Regions from separate parts of the Neobacillus solisequens genome, predicted to be linked through region 2. Evidence: riboswitches for the same ligand, from Rfam matches in the RefSeq annotation. Region 2 holds a riboswitch; the other holds the start of a gene.
What was found. A riboswitch is a leader RNA that binds a small molecule or an ion and turns the genes downstream of it on or off. The one in region 2 is predicted to bind thiamine pyrophosphate.
Positions count from the first base shown of each region.

Region 1: it holds a riboswitch for thiamine pyrophosphate, as region 2 does, so the genes downstream of both, tenA (thiaminase II) here and thiM (hydroxyethylthiazole kinase) in region 2, are expected to answer to the same signal.

Region 1 is NZ_JBKFGJ010000006.1:310,394-314,226, reverse strand. Features, by position in the region: partial or broken gene ACI3K6_RS09075 (fibronectin type III domain-containing protein) at 1-28, shown strand, start outside; gene ACI3K6_RS09070 (TetR-like C-terminal domain-containing protein) at 602-739, shown strand; gene ACI3K6_RS09065 (Fic family protein) at 838-1,092, shown strand; gene ACI3K6_RS09060 (zinc ribbon domain-containing protein YjdM) at 1,209-1,544, shown strand; TPP riboswitch at 1,772-1,873, shown strand; gene tenA (thiaminase II) at 1,985-2,671, shown strand; gene ACI3K6_RS09050 (ECF transporter S component) at 2,668-3,264, shown strand; gene ACI3K6_RS09045 (ABC transporter ATP-binding protein) at 3,242-3,833, shown strand, end outside.
Region 2 is NZ_JBKFGJ010000002.1:504,594-508,426, reverse strand. Features, by position in the region: gene thiW (energy coupling factor transporter S component ThiW) at 1-36, opposite strand, end outside; gene thiE (thiamine phosphate synthase) at 33-683, opposite strand; gene thiD (bifunctional hydroxymethylpyrimidine kinase/phosphomethylpyrimidine kinase) at 680-1,492, opposite strand; gene thiM (hydroxyethylthiazole kinase) at 1,505-2,317, opposite strand; TPP riboswitch at 2,399-2,507, opposite strand; gene galU (UTP--glucose-1-phosphate uridylyltransferase GalU) at 2,858-3,757, opposite strand.

The DNA.
Region 1 (3,833 bases), on a different contig from region 2:
AAATGTAGTTTATGCTAAAACATATTAGACAAACTAAATAGTGATATTTATTTATGGTTAATTCAAATATTAATAATTGGTTACTAAAGAGATTAAAATATATTTTTATAATAATAAAAAGCTCTTATTCATGTAGTTGTACATGGGTAAGAGCTTTGATTTTTAATAAAATGTTACAAATAGCATATCAAAGTGAAAAAAATAAACTAAAAGGAATTTCAAAAGAGGTAAAAGATACAATTTGCGGTATACTAGAGATTTTAGATTCAGAATATGGAGAGGATAGAAACTACAAGATGATGACTTAGACCAAAGTGATTGTTTTAGCAATCTCTTCGACTTATCGATTCGAGGAAATGTCATTCAATGGTTCGATGGGCACTCTGCAAATCCTTCTCCAGTGTTTTGGTACTCTCTTAATTTTTGATATATAAAAAAGAGACAACAGTATTTCTTCTTCATTAAATAGAAAAGTATGATTTAGTTTTATAAAAAACATGATGATAAACGTGATCAATTGAAAGTTTTTTTATTTCGGATATAGTTTTAATAGATTCTTTCATCATGGAAGGATGATTCATCTTTCCGGTAAAAGATCCCAATGGAATACTTTTTATCATTTATCACGTCTGCTTTTTTAGGATTAATTGAACAATGGGTTCAAAATGGTTTAGATAAGACCCCTCAAGAAATGACAGCATTATATATTGATATAATTTCTTTTATTCAAAAGAAATAACAATACCCACCTCCACCATATAAAATTCAGCAGCAAATGGTTGCTTTGATGATCGGTATGATAGAGGAGCAAAAAAATTACATCTAATTAAACGTGGTGTGATATTAGATGCAATTTTTGTTGGCATTCATCCTTTTATCGATGGTAATGGACGAACTTCGAGACTGCTTTTAAATCTTGAATTTAAGTCTTGTTATCCACCAATTATTATTAAAGTTGAAATTCGATTAGTTTATTACAATGCATTAATAAAGCACATACGACAGAGGAATATGAGGACTTTATTTAGCTGTTTGCGAAGGAAGTTAAATCTTCATTGGATCTTTTTAAGTGCAGTACAAAACCCCATTTAGATATGTTACCGTGAACCGTACCATAAGTAAAGTGAGGATTTCAAAATGCATTTGTTTTTATTAGAAAAAAAGGTAGTATTAAAGGATACCAATTTCACAAGGAGAATTTGAAAACGATGAGTAATTTGCCTAATTGCCCGAAATGTAATTCTGAATATACGTATGAGGATGGGATAATGTTAGTATGCCCCAATTGTGGTTATGAGTGGACGTTAAATCACGAAACGGGCGAGGATCAGAGGACGTTCAAAGATGCAAATGGGAATGTTTTGAACGATGGGGACACGATTACAGTCATTAAAGACCTTAAAGTAAAAGGAAGTTCATCCGTAATAAAACAAGGTACTAAAGTAAAAAATATTCGTTTGGTTGATGGGGATCATGATATTGATTGTAAAATTGATGGGTTTGGTGCAATGAAATTAAAATCAGAGTTTGTAAAAAAAATATAAATAGGATTTTAATGTAATTGAGCCAAAGAACTTTTTATTATATTTTCTCTTAGGGAGTGAAACCTCATTAAACTGTATCATAAGTAAATGAGGTTTTTTGTTTTCCATTAGTAAAGTACTATTACTCATAAAATGGTTGGATTATTTTTGATACTTAAGAATCATAAATGAATCATTTGATTGACTTTATTGTAAGGCCGGTGTAATGTAAATATTAATTTTATAGGAAGACCCACTAGGGGAGCCATTTTTGGCTGAGACAGAGTTGCTCTGGACCCTTTGAACCTGATCTAGTTCATACTAGCGTAGGAAAGTGGAGACCGTGCACGGGTATATTTACAATTATTCTGCCGCTCCATTTTTGGAGCGGTTTTTTGTTTTTTAACAGTGAATCGCTCCATTTAAAGTCTTCCCAATATAACCAAAAGGGGGAAACATTTATGAGTTTTTCAGCGGAATTGAGAAAAGAGGCAAATCCAATCTTTGAAGCAATTTTTGAACATCCTTTTGTGCAAGGTATTGCCAATGGTGATTTAAGAAAGGAACAGCTTATTCATTATGTCAAACAGGATTTTGAATACTTGAATTCCTTTATCAGAATCTATGGAATGGCCATAGCAAAATGTGAGAAACGTGAAGATATGGAGATGTTTAATAAGCAAATCTCATTTATATTAAACAGCGAAATCCATCCACACCATAACTTTTGTCAGGTAGCGGGTGTTCAATATGAGGAACTGCAAGGATTTCCACTAACTCCATCTGCACTTCATTACATACGTCATATGCTGACCATTGCTCATGAAGGTACATTAGGGGAAATCTTGTCTGTTTTATTGCCATGTCCATGGACTTATTGGGAAATTGGAAAGAGATTATTAAGTGAAATTAACCCGGATTGCTCTCATCCCTATTATGAATGGATTCAGTTTTATGGTAATCGGACAGATTCTATTACAACCAAATTTTGTGAACGAATAGATGAATGGGCTTTGGAAGCAACGGAGAAAGAAAAAGCAAAGATGAAAGAACATTTCTTAATTAGTTGTCAGCTTGAATATATGTTTTGGGATATGGCCTATAAACTTGAGGAGTGGCCAGTAAAAATGGAGGCAGTAAAAAGATGAATTGGAAGATGAAAGAAGTCGTGCTAACAGTTATTTTATCAGTTGCCTGCGGAGTTATTTACTTAGGATGGTCGACTCTTTGGATCCCGATTTCTGCTTTAGTAGGACCTGTCGGTGCCGGTTTTATGTTTGGGATTTGGGTGATTGCTAGTCCAGTAGTGGCCTATATTATTCGTAAACCAGGTGCCGCTTTTATTGCCGAGGTTGCAGCAGCAGCTGTTGAGTTATTAACGGGAAGTCATTTTGGTCTTTCAGCCTTGTTAGTAGGAGTGTTTCAAGGGATTGGGTCTGAAATTGCTTTTGCCCTATTTAGATACAAGCGCTACGACCTCGTTACGTTAATGCTATCTGGTGCTCTAGCAGCAATTGTCGGGATGGGGTATAACATATTGGCTAATGGATTTGGATTCTACACCACAGGCGTATTTTTTACAACGTTAGGAATACATGTGATCAGCGGAATCATTCTGGGTGGTTGGTTAGCAAAGGTCATAGTGGATGCACTGGCTAGGACAGGTGTTTTAGAACAATATGCCTTGATGAAAGAAAAAAGAAAAAAGGATGACATTCATGGGAAAATTTCTGGGATGTAGGAATCTTTCTATTCGCTTCTACAATCGTTCTGAAAAGATCCTTAATGATATGACGTTATCCATTAATAAAGGAGAAAAAGTATTAATATTAGGCCCTAGTGGGAGTGGAAAATCTACATTGATTTCTGCTCTTGCAGGGATTATTCCTGAGCATGTTGAGGCAGAAGTAAATGGTGAAGTGTTTCTTAGGAGTCAGGCAGGTGTTATGATTCAAGATCCGGACACTCAATTTTGTATGCTTCGTGTTGATGAAGAAATTGCTTTTAGTCTCGAAAATAAATCTATTCCCCGGAGTCAAATGGACCCAATCATTTTGGATGTAATGGATCAAGTAGGATTAAAGGTTGATAGGAAAACACCCATTGAAACACTCTCAGGGGGGATGAAACAAAGATTGGCATTAGCCTGTTTATTAGCATTAGAACCCGAAGTATTGTTTTTTGATGAACCGACAGCCCAATTAGACCCAGTTGGAAGAATGGATATATTTGAATTATTGAAACAACTATCACAAATGACCAACCAAACAATGGTATTTGTTGAACATGTTCTTGACGGCTGCATCGAAT
Region 2 (3,833 bases):
CATGGCTGTAAGTGTGATCTTATAGGTTTTATTCATGGCGTTACAACTCCAAAAACTTTATTTTTCAAATCCATAGCAGCTTTATACGGTGATGAAGCTTGACTAATCCCAGAAATCACAGACACACCATCCGCACCAGCTTCCATTACGATATGTGCATTTTCTATTGTAATCCCGCCAATTCCAACAATTGGTGTCGTAAATCCCATCAAACGCAGCTCCTGGATTACAGTTGTACCACGTGCGGGTTTGGCATCTTCCTTGGTTGTAGTAGGAAAAATCGGACCCACTCCAAAATAATCTGCCCCATCTTTTAGTGCTGCTTCTGCCTCTTCCAACGAGTGCACAGAAACACCTAAAATTTTGTCGCCCATCTTTTCTCTTACTGTTCTTACATCCTCGTCGTCTTGCCCGATGTGAACACCATCTGCATTCAATGCTACTGCGAGATCGATATCATCATTGACAATAAACGGTACCTGATTCTGTTTACATATCTCCTGCAGTTGCTTTGCTAAGTTATATTTTTTCAACCCAGTTAGTGCTCCGTCCCCTTTTTCGCGGAATTGAAAAAGGGTAATCCCCCCTTGGATTGCTTCTTGGAGTACCTTTTGGGGGTCCTCTTGGCAGTTAGTGCTTCCCATTATGAAATAAACCTTTAGTGCATCGCCTAAATTTTTCATTGTGTGGTAAACTCCTTTCTTTTTCGATATGCCCAGTGATTGGTCGGACCATGGCCTTGACCAATTGAGATCCCGTTTTCGATTGCTGCTTGTATAAAATTTTTGGCGACGACTACCGCCTCATGAACGGTTTTCCCTTTTGCCAGCTCCGCTGTTATGGCCGCTGCGAATGTACATCCAGTACCATGTGTGTTTTTTGTTGGGATTCGTTTGCTCGTTAAGGTAATAAATTTTTCGCCATCAAATAATAGATCTGAAGATTCAGTTGAACCTTCATCGTGTCCACCTTTAATGACCACAAAGGTCACTCCCATATCAAATAAACGTTTTGCAGCTTCTTGTTTATCCTTTTGGGTAAGAATCTTCATATCTGTTAAAACCTCTGCCTCTGGGATGTTCGGAGTAATTACCTTTGCTAAGGGTATTAAATGTTTTTTCATTGCAAAAACGGCTTCATTTAGTAATAGAGACGCCCCCCCTTTAGCGATCATGACCGGGTCGATTACCAGATTCCCCCATTTATAGATTTTCAGATTTTCCGCTACAGTCTCTATAATTTCCGCATTGAACAGCATTCCGGTTTTTATGGCATCCGTCCCCATGTCATCACCAATGGCTTTTATTTGTTTTTCTACCGCCTCTGCCGACATGGGGTAAACACCATGAACACCCAACGTATTCTGCGCCGTAACCGCTGTAACAGCAGACATTCCAAACACCTGTAATTCCTGAAAAGTCTTGAGATCCGCTTGAATTCCTGCCCCGCCACCACTGTCGGAGCCCGCAATTGTTAGTGCTTTTTTCATCATTTCCGTCCCCTTTTACATTTTTCTAAAGGAAGCCAATTGATGTAGGTCTTCTTCTGAAATTAGTGACAGTTGATTTAAAAATTCGATCTGGAAACTACCTGGACCCCACTCCACTGTTTTATGTGCTGCTTTTTCAGCAGCAACGCCATAAAAGGTGAGGGCAGAGATAGTAGCTTTTATCAAATCATGTTCCACCCCTGCAAACGCCCCAATTACCGAGGTTAATAAGCAGCCGGTTCCTGTCACCTTTGTTAAAATCGGATGACCGTTTGAGATGAGATAAGTTGCGTTACAATCTGATACGACATCTTCTTTACCGGTAATCACGACGGTACAGGCTAATTTCTTAGCAGCTTTTTGGGCCAGCTCTACCACATTTCCTCCTGTATTTCCTGCATCTACCCCTTTAATTTCCCATTTTTCACCGACAACATTGGCGATTTCTGCAGCATTTCCTCTGATAATGCTCACTTTCACTTCACTTAGGATTTTGTGTGCTGTTTTTGTGCGATATGGAGTAGCACCAGCACCAACAGGATCAAAAATAACAGGAACCCCTTGTTCATTTGCCGCTTTTCCGGCGATCAACATGGCCTCAACTACAGGTTCAGATAATGTTCCAATATTTAATACGAGTGAATTGGCTATTTTGGCCATATCAGCGACTTCTTCAGGCGCATAAGCCATGACCGGTGATGCCCCCATTGCCAACAGACCGTTTGCTGTAAAATTTGTGACAACCACATTTGTGATATTATGTACCAGCGGATTCCTTTCTCTAACCTTCTGTAATGTTTCGACTAAGAATATTTTCTCCATGTCCATCTCTCCTTTTCTTTGTAAACATAAAAAAACCAGATCCATTATTGGACCTGGTTTGAGGTTAAACGAACGTGAAACAGCTTTGTTTCGCATTAGCTACTTTCCTACGCTGGTATTACCCAGATCAGGTCCAAAGGGTTAAAAACCTCGCAGTTTTCTCTCAGCCCGATACAGGGCACCCCTAGTAGATTGGTATTTATTAAACTTTTATTATCATAACCATATTCATCTATGTTGTAAAGAAATAAACTCAGGGAGCTACAAAAATATAGCAGTAATTAGCTTACATAACATTATTATAATCCATTAAGTAGAATGCTTGATTTTAACTTAAAAAGCCTCTCCACCAACCGACAAATCCCATCCAGAAATGTCTAATCCTGCGCTTTCCCGAGCAATAAATTACTGCATAGAAATTCATCCCCTAACCAAAAAATCAACCAAATAACAAAAAAAGAAAACAAACCATACCCCTAATCATGATTTGTTCTCCTACTATTGGTAATCCCTTACATTTTGTCCTCCCCATATGGACAAATCACTCTATTTTGTACTTTTGTGGTGCCTGTCACCAATTTCCAATATATTCCTCAAGTGTTCAAGAACGGAAGCTTGGGTGTCGGGTCTTTGGAGGGCGATGTCGATTGTTGCTTTGATGTAGCCGATTTTGTCGCCGATATCGTATCTGTTTCCTTCAAATTTGTAGGCGAGGATGCCTTGGGTTTGGTTGAGTTGGTTGATGGCTTCGGTTAGTTGGAGTTCGTTGTCTTGTCCGATTGGGAAGTGTTCGAGGATTTGGAAGATTTCCGGGCGTAGGATGTAGCGACCCATGATAGCTAGGTTGGAAGGGGCGACATCTGGGTTTGGTTTTTCGACGAATTCGTCAACATAGCATAGTGATTCGTTTAACATTTGCCCTTTTGGTTTGATGATGCCATATTTATTTACATCTTGATCCGGAACGTCTTGGATGGCGACAACTGAACTGTTGTAGTATTCAAAAATATCCACTAGCTGTTTTAAGCAAGGTGTTTTTGATTGAACGATGTCATCTCCCAGCATTACGGCAAACGGCTCGTCTCCTATTAAATTTTTTGCACAAAGGATCGCATGCCCTAGTCCTAAAGGTTCTTTTTGTCGGACATAATAGATTTTAACGAGTTCAGTTATTTTTTGAACCTCCGCTAATGCCTCGAATTTATTCTTTCTTAACAACGTATCTTCCAGCTCAAATGATTTATCAAAATGATCCTCTATCGACCGCTTTCCCCTTCCGGTAATCATGATGATTTCCTCAATTCCCGAAGCAACGGCTTCTTCAACAATATATTGAATGGTTGGCTTATCGACTATTGGCAGCATTTCTTTGGGCTGGGCTTTCGTTGCAGGTAAAAAGCGGGTCCCGAGGCCGGCAGCTGGAATAATGGCCTTTCGGATTTTCATGTTTAGCCTCCTTCCGTATTTCAACTTTTTTGTTTATATGCAATCGTACAACTATGGCCAAAGAGAGTAACCCTAC